3 regions of the Mesorhizobium sp. RIZ17 genome follow, and region 1 is predicted to be linked to each of the others. Evidence: riboswitches for the same ligand, from Rfam matches in the RefSeq annotation. Region 1 holds a riboswitch; each other region holds the start of a gene.
The links. Region 1 has a riboswitch for cobalamin ahead of WDX12_RS31695 (DUF1636 family protein). Riboswitches for the same ligand answer to the same signal wherever they lie in the genome.

Region 1 (3,704 bases):
ATCGCGGCGATGGGTTAGCGCAGCGGTTTCGGTGACGCAAGTCAAACCTTGTTCAAATCGCGGCCCGGGACGCCTTATCGGAAGAAACTGGTCCGATCCGCTCTTGTTTGATTTCCTTCGCTTTTTACTCCACTTTTCTCTCCTGACATGTCTCCCGCCATTTGCCTGCTAGCATGGCCGGAATCACCGGCTAAGAACCAACGGACGATCTCGGCAAGGACATCTTGATGAAGGAGAAAATCTCGCTCGCCATGGCCAGGCGCATCGCGCTTGGCGCGCAAGGGTTCAACGACCCTCGCCCGGGAGGAGTACCCGACCGCCGGCACCTTGCGCGTGTGCTTTCGCGAACCGGCCTCTTGCAGATCGATTCCGTCAGCGCCGTGGTGCGCGCTCATTATATGCCGCTCTATTCTCGCCTCGGCCCCTACCCGCTTACGCTGCTCGACAACGCCGCGGTGACCCGCAAGCGCGCCGTCTTTGAATATTGGGCGCATGAGGCGTCGTTCCTCCCCGTCGAGACCTACCCGTTGATACGTTGGCGCATGCAGCGCGCCGAGCAGGGCGACGAAATGTATATCGGCCTCGCCAAATGGGGCCGCGAGCGCGGCGAACTGATCGAGGAGATCTACAAGGAGGTGGCCGAACGCGGGCCGATCGCCGCCTCCGACATCGAGGGCCACAAGGGCAATGGCGGCTGGTGGGGCTGGAGCGAGGCCAAGCACGCCTTCGAATGGCTGTTCTGGGCCGGCCGCATCACCACCGCCTACCGGCGCGGCTTCGAACGCTATTACGACCTGCCGGAGCGCGTTTTGCCGCAGGCGGTGCTTGACCTGCCCGTGCCCTCGGTCGAGGACGCGCATCGCGAATTGCTCCGCATCTCGGCTCGCGCCCACGGCATCGCCACCTATGGCGACCTGCGCGACTATTTTCGCCTTGCACCGGGCGACACGAAGGACCGCATCGAGGAACTGGTCGAAACAGGCGAATTGCTACCGGTGAAGGTCGAAGGCTGGGACAAGACAGCCTATCTCCACAAGGATGCCCGTTTCCCGCGCCGCATCGAGGCCCGCGCCCTGCTCGCCCCTTTCGATCCAGTGGTTTTCGAACGCACGCGCACAGAAAAACTGTTCGGCTTCCGCTACCGTATCGAGATCTACACCCCGGCCGAAAAGCGCCAGTACGGCTACTACGTGCTGCCCTTCCTGCTCGGCGACCGGATCGTCGCCCGCGTCGATCTGAGGGCCGACCGGCCGGCCAAAGTGCTGCGCGTTCACGCCGCCTATGCCGAAGTCGGGGCGCCGCCTGAAACCGCCGCGCAGCTCTTCGACGAGTTGAAGCAGATGCAGGCTTGGCTCGGCCTGGAGGCGATCGAAGTGACACCGGCCGGTGACCTCGGGCCGGCGCTGGCCGACATCGCGGTGTCGTAGCCGCGCGTTGACTCTGCCGCCTGCAAAAGCCTAAATCCGACCTAGACGGTCCCCTACCCGCAACGGCAGGGGCCAAGAGGGAATGCGGTGCGGGCCAAAAACCCAAATCCGCGGCTGTCCCCGCAACTGTAAGCGACGAGCCTTAGCCGAAAACCACTGGGATGTCCCGGGAAGGCGGCATTCAAGGCGACGACCCGCGAGCCAGGAGACCTGCCGTCTGAGACTTTGAGTATCCGAATGCCCGGCGGGTTTTCCGGGCAAGGAGCATGGTTTTGGATCGCAACGGCAGTTTCCCGGCTAAAGCAGCGGATTTTTCGTCCGAGCCCGACGACGCGCCGGCTGGCGTCACCGTCATCGTTTGTTCCTCCTGCCGCGACGAGACCGGCTCGGACGCGCATCCGCGCGCCGGAACCCTCCTTGCCGAGGACGCGCGCCGCGCCGCATCGGGCGAAAACATCCGCATCCGCACCGTAGAATGCCTCGGCAATTGCAAGCGCCGGCTGAGCGCCGCGCTGCTGCGCGACGGCTGCTGGAGCTACGTCTTCGGCGATCTGAACACTGCCAGCGGCGCCGACCTCGTCGCCAGCGCAAAGCTCTTCGCCACCTCGACCGACGGCCTGATCCCCTGGCGCGGCCGGCCCGATTCCCTCAAGCGCGGCCTGGTTGCCCGCATCCCTCCCCTCGACATGCTGAAGGACTGACCATGAACGCTTCCGTTTCCCGTGTTCCCTGCACCGTCGTCACCGGCTTCCTCGGCGCCGGCAAGACGACGCTGATCCGAAACCTCATCGAAAACGCCAAGGGCAAGCGGCTGGCGATCATCGTCAACGAGTTCGGCGATGTCGGCATCGACGGCGAGATCCTGAAAGGCTGCGGCGTCGACGCCTGTCCGGAGGAAAACATCGTCGAGCTCGCCAATGGCTGCATCTGCTGCACCGTGGCCGACGACTTCGTGCCGGCGCTCGACCAGATCCTGTCGCGCACACCGAAGGTCGAGCACATCCTGATCGAAACCTCCGGCCTCGCTCTGCCGAAGCCCCTTGTCCAGGCCTTCCAGTGGCCGACCGTGAAGAGCCGCGTCACCGTCGACGGCGTCATTGCCGTGGTCGACGGCCCGGCGCTGGCCGACGGCCGGGTCGCCTCCGATATGGACGCCTTGCAGGCGCAGCGCGCGGCGGACGATTCCCTCGACCATGACGATCCGGTCGAGGAGGTGTTCGAGGACCAGATCGCCTGCGCCGACCTGATCATCCTGTCGAAGAGCGATTTGATGGATGCGGCCGGCTCGGCACGCGCCAATGCCGTCATCGGCGAGCACGTAGCGCGCGCCGTCAAAATCGTGCCGACCGCGCAAGGCAAGGTCGACCCGTCCGTGCTGCTTGGCCTCGGCCTCGCCGTCGAGGACGACATCGAGAACCGCAAGACCCATCATGACGACGAGCTCGACCACGAGCACGACGATTTCGATTCCTTCGTCCTCGACATCCCCGCGATTTCCAACCCGGATGAGCTAGCCAAGCGCGTCGCCCTTGCCGCCGAGCAGGAAAACGTGTTGCGCGTCAAAGGTTTCGTCGAGGTCGGCGGCAAGCCGATGCGGCTTCTGCTCCAGGCCGTCGGCCCACGCGTCAACCATTACTACGACCGCGCCTGGACGGCCGAGGACGACCGCCGCTCGCGGCTCGTCGTCATCGGCCTCAAGGGGCTGAACCGCCCGGCGATCGAGCGTATCCTCGCCGGCTGAGGCAAATTCGGACCGCGATGCATATCCTCGCCACCACATCCGCTTCGCTCGACGATCTCGCCGAGCCGATCGACCTCAGGCAAACGCCTGCGGATGTCGTGGCCCTGTCCTTCACCGACAGCGACCTGGCCGGCCTGGCAGCCGCCTGGAAGGCGGATGCGGTGCGGCTGCCCTCGATGCGGCTGGCGGCATTGCGCGACCTTCGCCACCCGATGTCGGTCGACCTGTGGATCGACAGCGTTGCCCGCCATGCCAAGGTCATCCTTGTCCGCATCCTCGGCGGCTATGATTGGTGGCGCTATGGCTGCGACCAGCTCGCGGCGCTGGCGCGCGAGCGCGGCATCAAGCTCGCGCTGTTGCCCGGCGAGAGCCACGACGAGGATCAGCGGCTGATCGAGGCCTCGACCCTGCCGCGCCCCGAGCTCGACGCCCTGCTCGGCTATTTCCGCGAAGGCGGTCCGGCGAACATGGCGGCGCTGGTGGAAAGGCTGGCACGGCTTGCGGGAGCGGAGGCGGTAGTCGCCGAAGCGGTGAGC
Region 2 (3,704 bases), 3.3 Mb from region 1:
AGGATCATCCGCTGATCGGGATATGCAAAGTGGACAACATGACCACGGCGCACGGCGCCGATCACCGGCGCTTGCGCGGCCTGCTGTCCAGCAGCTTCGCGCCCAGTCGTATCGCCTTGCTGGCGCCACGGGTCGAACAATGCGTCGATCGACTCCTGGCCGAGATGGCGCAGCACGGCGGCAGTGCCGATCTGATGAGCGAGTTCGCCGCTCCGCTGCCCACCAACGTGATCGCCGAACTGTTCGGTTTGCCGGACGAACAGCGCGAAGAGATCGTCGCGCTCACCTACAGCCTGGCCAACACCTCCGCCACAGGCGAAGAGGTGCGACAGACGCGGCAGCGCATCCCGGAGTTCTTCCGTCGCCTGATCGCGCTCAAGCGGGGCCAGCTCGGCGATGATCTGGCTTCGGCCCTGATCGTCGCGCGTGACAAAGGCGAGCTCGTTTCCGACACCGAGCTCATCGACATGCTGTTCATGGTGCTCTCTGCGGGCTTCGTGACCACCGCCGGCGTCATCGGCAATGGCGTGCTGGCATTGCTGACGCATCCGCAGCAACTGCACTTGGTGCGCAGCGGCCAAGTTCCGTGGTCACAGGCGATCGAGGAGATCCTGCGCTGGGGCAGCTCAGCGGCCAATCTGCCGTTCCGCTATGCCACCCAGGACGTGGAGATCGACGGATGCCTGGTCCGCCGCGGCGATGCCGTCCTGATGGCGTTCCATGCGGCGAACCGGGACGAAAAGGCCTTCGGTCCCGGCGCCAACAGGTTCGATGTCACCCGGCGGCACAACCCGCATTTGTCATTCGGCGAGGGGCCGCATTCCTGCCTGGGCGCTGCGCTGGCGCGCCTGGAATTGCGCTGCGCCTTCCCCGCGCTGTTCGGGCGGCTGGAGGATCTGGCGCTGACCATCGCTGCGGAGGACGTCGTCTACATGCCGTCTTACGTCATTCGCTTCCCGCAGCGCCTGCCGGTCAGCTTCCGCCCTTCCGTCGCTTAGAGAGTGCGGCATTCACCCCGGATTCGGTGATTCTCGGTTCGCCGGGGTGGCTGGTCTCGCACGAGGGGGGCGAGCATGCCCGGTTACGCACGATCGTGGCGCCGGCCTTCAGCAATCGCAGGGTGAAGCTGCTCGCGCAGCAGGTCGAGGCGATCGCCGCGCAGTTGTTCGAGACGCTGGCGGCCCACCCCAGTCCGCCGACCTGAGGCGCCACCTCTCCTTTCCGCTTCCGGACATGGTTATCAGCGTGCTGATGGGCGAGTGCGCAAGCACGCTGAGCGAAGCCGAGCGGGAACAAGTACCGGGATTCCCGGCTGACCGTGACGACCTGGCCCGACTTTACGCCCTTTGAGCCCGGCGACCTCGATCTGATCCGGCGTCGCCGATGGGGACAAGGATCTCTCCGAGCCTGCACTGATAAGAGGCGGCATCGTAAGCGGCTTTGGGCGAAAGAGACCGATCAGCGCAAGGGCATTATTCGCATCATCACATAAACATCTCGTTATATGTATTGACAAGGAGCGAAGCTGCTGTGATTGTGCGCATGTCGTGGTTCTCCGCGCGGCACTGCTGTAGCGGAGCTAAGAGGGAAGCCGGTGCGATGCCGGCGCTGCCCCCGCAACTGTTAGCGGCGAGCCAAGCCCATTGGTGTCACTGAGGCGAACGGCCTCGGGAAGACGGGCAGAGGCTTTGACCCGCGAGCCAGGAGACCTGCCACGACGAACAACGTCCACGGGCGGGGTGTCTCGGTGGCCGCGGTAGCCTGGCTTCGTGCCGCCTGCTCGCGCGTTCCTTGTCCCCACGCCCCAACCATCGGGGTATGGCATGACTGTCTCTCAACACATTCCAGTGGCAACGCTCGGCGTGCCGCGTATCGGTCGACGGCGGGAACTCAAATTCGCGCTTGAAAGCTACTGGTCCGGAAAATCTCCCGCTGCCGACCTGCTCGCGACGGCGAAGGCGCTACGCGCCGCCAGTTGGAGGGAGCAGCACGATCGCGGCGTGTCGAAAATCCCCTCCAACGATTTCTCGCTTTATGACCATGTGCTCGACACCGTCGCCATGGTCGGCGCCGTGCCGGCACGATACACCTGGACTGACGGCGAGGTCCCACTCGATACCTATTTCGCAATGGCGCGCGGCAACCAAGATCAGGCCGCGGATTGTGGACATGCCGGTAACGAGCATGCGGCCAACGGGCATGGCCTTGCCGCGATGGAAATGACCAAATGGTTCGACACCAACTATCACTACATTGTGCCGGAACTCACGGACGATCAGAGCTTTGCCCTCTCGTCGGCGAAACCGGTCGATCATTTCCTCGAGGCCAAGGTGCTCGGCATCCACACGCGCCCGGTCCTGCTTGGACCGGTTACGTTTCTCAAGTTGGCGAAGTCACCTGAGGAAGGTTTCAACCCTATCGCGCTCCTGCCACGGCTGCTGCCCGTCTACGAGGAGCTCCTGCGGAGGCTGAAGCTCGCGGGAGCCGATTGGGTGCAGATCGATGAGCCGGCGCTCGTGGTCGATCTGGTTCCCAACGAACGGGATGCGCTCCAATTCGCCTACTGCCGGCTGTCAAAAGCAGCACCGGAGTTGAAGATCATGGTCGCTACCTATTTCGGATCGCTGGGAGACAATCTCGAGACCGCAATTTCTCTGCCCGTGGCGGGACTGCACGTCGATCTCGTGCGCGCTCCAGAGCAGTTGGAGACCGTCGGCCGGCTCGCGCAGAAGGAACTTGTGCTCTCGCTCGGGCTGATCGACGGCCGCAACGTCTGGCGCGCGAACCTGCCTGCCATACTTGACCGCATCAAGCCGATCGTCGCCGGCTGGCCGCTGGACCGCGTGGAGATCGCCCCGTCCTGCTCGATGCTGCATGTGCCGATCGACCTGGACATGGAGACGGCACTCGATGCGGACGTGAAATCGTGGCTCGCCTTCGCGGCGCAAAAAACCGACGAGCTGGTCGTGCTCGCCCGTGCCCTGGCTGAAGGCCGGGACGCGGTCGCCGCCGAACTAGAGGCGTCGGCTGAGGCTGCCGCCGCTCGCGCGACATCCGCGAAGGTGCATGATCCGCTCGTCGAAGGCCGGGTCGCCAGCATCAAGGTCGCCATGTCGCGCCGGAAGAGCGCATTCGACGTGCGCTCCAAGCTTCAGGCCGACACGTTTGGTTTGCCTTTCTTCCCCACCACGACGATCGGCTCCTTCCCGCAAACAGCCGAGGTTCGCAAGGCGCGGGCAGCTCATGCCAAGGGCGAGCTGAGTTACGTCGACTACGAGGCGTTCCTGAAGAAAGAGATTGAAGCCGCCGTTCGCTGGCAAGAAGAGATCGGACTCGACGTGCTGGTCCACGGCGAATTCGAGCGCAACGATATGGTGCAGTATTTCGCCGAGCAGCTCTGCGGCTTCGTCTTCACGCAACACGGGTGGGTGCAGAGCTATGGCTCGCGCTTTGTGCGACCCCCGATCATCATTGGCGATGTGTCGCGACAAAATCCGATGACACTACACTGGTGGCGATACGCCCAGTCGCTGACGCCGAAGCCGGTGAAGGGCATGCTTACCGGCCCGGTGACGATCCTCAACTGGTCCTTCGTCCGGGACGACCTTCCGCGCTCAGCCGTCTGCCGCCAGGTCGCGCTCGCCATTCGCGATGAAGTGAGCGACCTCGAAAAGGCCGGCGCCAGGATGATCCAGATCGACGAA
Region 3 (3,704 bases), 2.3 Mb from region 1:
AGAGCCATGCACAGACCGCGCAAGGAGATGATCGCCGAGACGCGCGCCAAGCTGATCGCGGCCGCTCGCCATGCTTTCGGCACGGTCGGCTATGCCGAGTCCTCGATGGACGATTTCACTGCGTCTGCCGGGCTGACCCGCGGCGCGCTCTACCATCATTTCGGCGACAAGAAGGGGCTGCTGCAGGCGGTGATCGCCGAGATCGACGGCGAAATGGCCGTGCGGGTGAACGAGGTGGCGTCGAAAGCGCCGACCCGCTGGCAGCATTTCGTCGACGAATGCACCACCTATATCGAGATGGCGCTGGAGCCGGAAATCCAGCGCATCATGTTCCGCGACGGCCCGGCGGTGCTCGGCGACCCGGCGCAATGGCCCAATGCCAGTGCCTGCATCGCCTCGATGACCAACCATCTGACGAAGCTGCAGGACGATGGCGTGGTCGTTCCGGAGCTTGATCCCGAGACGACCGCACTGCTGATCAACGGCGCCAGCAGCCAGGCCGCGCAGCGTATCGCCAATTCCGGTGACCCCGAAGCGACGTCGAAGAAGGCGATCGCGGCGTTCAAGCAACTGCTCGAAGGCTTGCGCAGAAAAACTTGACGGCACGTTTGGCTGACCAAGCCGCCGGGTTGTGCACTGGTTTCAAGCCCTCGCAACCCTGCCGTGATTGACAATCGATCGGGTGAGCGCATCCTCCCCAGCCATTCTCTTACAGCGCCGCGCGTTCTTTGAACGCGCAAAGGACGCTGTAAAACTTGATTTGGCGCATGATCCTTTTCCGAAAATCGATTCCGATTTTCGGGGTCATGCGCGGGTGGGAGAGTCGGGGCATGTGGGACTTCAGCATCGCCAGGTCGGTGTCCATCATGATGCGGACATGGCCGTTCATCGTCTTTCGCATGATCGTCTATTTCGGCATCACGGTCGCCTACATCATGGCGACCGGAACCGGCGCCAGCGTCGGCTACGGCGTCGGCCACATCTCGACCGACCCGGACGGACCGACGTCTTTCGCGCTCTGGGGCGGCGTGGTCGGCTTCGGCATCGTCTCGATCGCCGTCTACTGGATCCGCGAATACATTCTCTATGTGCTCAAGGCCGGTCATATCGCCGTCATGGTGCATCTGATCGACGGTCATGACGTTCCCGACGGCCAAGGGCAGATCGCCTATGCGAAGGAAGTGGTCACCCAGCGTTTCGCCGAGGCCAACATCCTTTTCGTCGTTGACCAGTTGGTCAAGGGCGCGATCCGCGCCATCACCGGCCTGATCGGCGGCATCGCCGCCTTCCTGCCCATTCCGGGCCTGAGCGGCCTCGTCAGCTTCATCAACACGGTGATCCGCATCTCGCTGACCTATGTCGACGAGATCATCCTCGGCTACAACATCCGCATCAATTCGAATTCGCCCTTCGAGACGGCGCGGCAAGGCGTCGTGCTTTACGCTCAGAACGGCAAGCACATGGTCAAGAACGCCGTCTGGCTAGCGGTGATCATGTGGGGCGTGTCCTTCGTCATCTTCCTGTTGATGCTGGCGCCCGCCGCCGCGATCCTCTGGGTCATGCCGGGACAGTTGGCCGGCTGGGCCTTCGTGCTGGCGATCGTGTTTGCCTGGGCCTTCAAGGCGGCCTTCATCGAGCCCTTCGCCATCGCCTCGCTGATGCAGGTCTATTTCGAAGCCATCGAAGGCCAGACGCCCAATCCCGAATGGGACCGCCGGCTCGCCGAGGCCTCGTCCAAGTTCAGGGAACTGCGCGACAAGGCGCTGGGCTCCTTCGGCGGCTCGCGCTGGGATACGCCTCGGGCCGCTTGATCACGGCTTCGGCGGGCTCCCAAGCCTCGCAATCGCCGATTTGAGCGGCGCTTCGCCGGCGCCGCGAAACGTCTCGCTCATCACCAGCTCCGGCAGCGGCAGGCGCTTGCCCCAGCCATGCGCCTCGAGGTCCGGTTTCGGCGCGAATTGCGACACGCGGCCGACGCACAGATAGGCGATCGGCGTGACATGCTCCGGGATCGACAAGAGCTGCTTCAGCGCCTCGGTCTCGATGATGCTGACCCAGCCGACGCCGACACCTTCCGCCCGCGCCGCCAGCCAGAAATTCTGCACCGCGCAGACGGTGCTGTAGAGATCCATCTCGGGGTTGTGCCAGCGCCCGAGCGGAGAGTCTTTCGAGCGCTGCCGGTCGCAGGTGATGCACAGGTTGAGCGCGCTTTCGCAGATGCCTTCGAGCTTCAGCTTGCGGTAGAGCGCCTGCCGTTCCGCCTCGATCGCCGGCAGTTCCTGTTCGCGCGCGGCGAGGAACAGATCGCGCACCTGCCGCCGCCTTGCCGCGTCGCGGATGACGATGAAGTTCCACGGCTGCATGTAGCCCACCGACGGCGCGTGATGGGCCGCGGTGATCAGCCGCGCCAGCACGCTGTCATCGAGATCGTCGGAGACAAAATGGCTGCGCACGTCACGCCTGGTGAACATCGCCCTGTAGACCGCGTCGCGCGCCAATTGGTCAAAGTCGTCGCCGCTCGTGGCGATCGCTGCTGCCGTCATCGCTTTTCCCCTTGCGATAAGCAGTCTCCCGCCTGACCAAGCGGAAAACCATGTCTGCCAGGCCGGTCTTCTGGCTCGGGATCGTCCCGCACCGGCGCCTTCCCGTCATCGACAGTGGCTCTTGCCGGCGCGGTCCCCCTCACAGCGTTGGGCACGCCACGGAGTTCAACCGTGTTCCCGATTCTCCCGCGTCGCGGGCACCAGGCAGCGACGAGACCTTACCGCGAAGCTTGCGCTGCGCCAATGGTGCCAGCGACACGGGTTGGCGCAATTTTCCCCAGCCATTCGGCTTTCAAACATGGTCATCCGTGCCGCCGGTGCCTAGATTAGGCGCCATGGCCACCCGTCTCTACACGCACCCGATCTTCCTGGAACATCTTACGCCGCCCGGACATCCCGAGCGGCCCGACCGCCTGCGCGCCATCGAGCGTGTGCTCGACGACGAGGCTTTTTCGGCGCTCGACCGCGTCAAGGCGCCCGAAGGCGACGAGAAAACCATCCTCTATGCGCACCCCGAGGATTTCGTCGAGCGCGTGCGCGCGGCGATCCCTGAGAACGGCATCGTCTCGATCGACGCCGATACCAGCGCCAGCCCGAAAAGCTGGCAGGCCGCGGTGACGGCCATCGGGGGCGCCAACGCCGCGGTCGACGACGTCTTCGAAGGCCGCGCCGCCAATGTCTTCGTCGCCGCGCGTCCGCCGGGCCACCATGCTGAAAAGACCACCGCGATGGGCTTTTGCCTGTTCAACACGGCCGCGATCGCTGCCCGCTACGCGCAGAAGAAGCACCAGGCCGAGCGCGTCGCCATCGTCGACTGGGACGTCCACCACGGCAACGGCACCCAGGACATTTTTTGGGACGACCCGTCGGTGCTCTATTGCTCGACGCACCAGATGCCGCTTTATCCCGGCACCGGCGCGAAGAGCGAGACCGGCGCCGGCAACATCGTCAACGCGCCGCTCGCGCCGCAGACCGGCAGCGACCTGTTCCGCGATGCCTTCCTGTCACGCGTGCTGCCCTCCATCGATGCGTTCGCGCCGGACCTCATCATCATCTCCGCCGGCTTCGACGCGCACCACCGCGATCCGCTGGCCGAGATCAACCTGACCGAGGACGATTTCGACTGGGCGACCGGCCAGCTGATGGAGCGCGCCGGGCGCC

Region 2: linked by a shared signal. The riboswitch ahead of metE (5-methyltetrahydropteroyltriglutamate--homocysteine S-methyltransferase) and the one ahead of WDX12_RS31695 (DUF1636 family protein) in region 1 are both predicted to bind cobalamin.
Region 3: linked by a shared signal. The riboswitch ahead of bluB (5,6-dimethylbenzimidazole synthase) and the one ahead of WDX12_RS31695 (DUF1636 family protein) in region 1 are both predicted to bind cobalamin.

The regions. Positions count from the first base shown of each region.
Region 1 is NZ_CP147861.1:6,495,071-6,498,774, forward strand. It holds gene WDX12_RS31690 (winged helix-turn-helix domain-containing protein) at 228-1,427, shown strand; cobalamin riboswitch at 1,457-1,659, shown strand; gene WDX12_RS31695 (DUF1636 family protein) at 1,700-2,128, shown strand; gene cobW (cobalamin biosynthesis protein CobW) at 2,131-3,168, shown strand; gene WDX12_RS31705 (cobaltochelatase subunit CobN) at 3,186-3,704, shown strand, end outside.
Region 2 is NZ_CP147861.1:3,242,950-3,246,653, reverse strand. It holds gene WDX12_RS15535 (cytochrome P450 family protein) at 1-998, shown strand, start outside; partial or broken gene WDX12_RS15530 (cytochrome P450) at 965-1,257, shown strand; cobalamin riboswitch at 1,532-1,731, shown strand; gene metE (5-methyltetrahydropteroyltriglutamate--homocysteine S-methyltransferase) at 1,848-3,704, shown strand, end outside.
Region 3 is NZ_CP147861.1:4,151,909-4,155,612, forward strand. It holds gene WDX12_RS19785 (TetR/AcrR family transcriptional regulator) at 7-600, shown strand; gene WDX12_RS19790 (hypothetical protein) at 831-1,811, shown strand; gene bluB (5,6-dimethylbenzimidazole synthase) at 1,812-2,543, opposite strand; cobalamin riboswitch at 2,587-2,763, opposite strand; gene WDX12_RS19800 (histone deacetylase family protein) at 2,879-3,704, shown strand, end outside.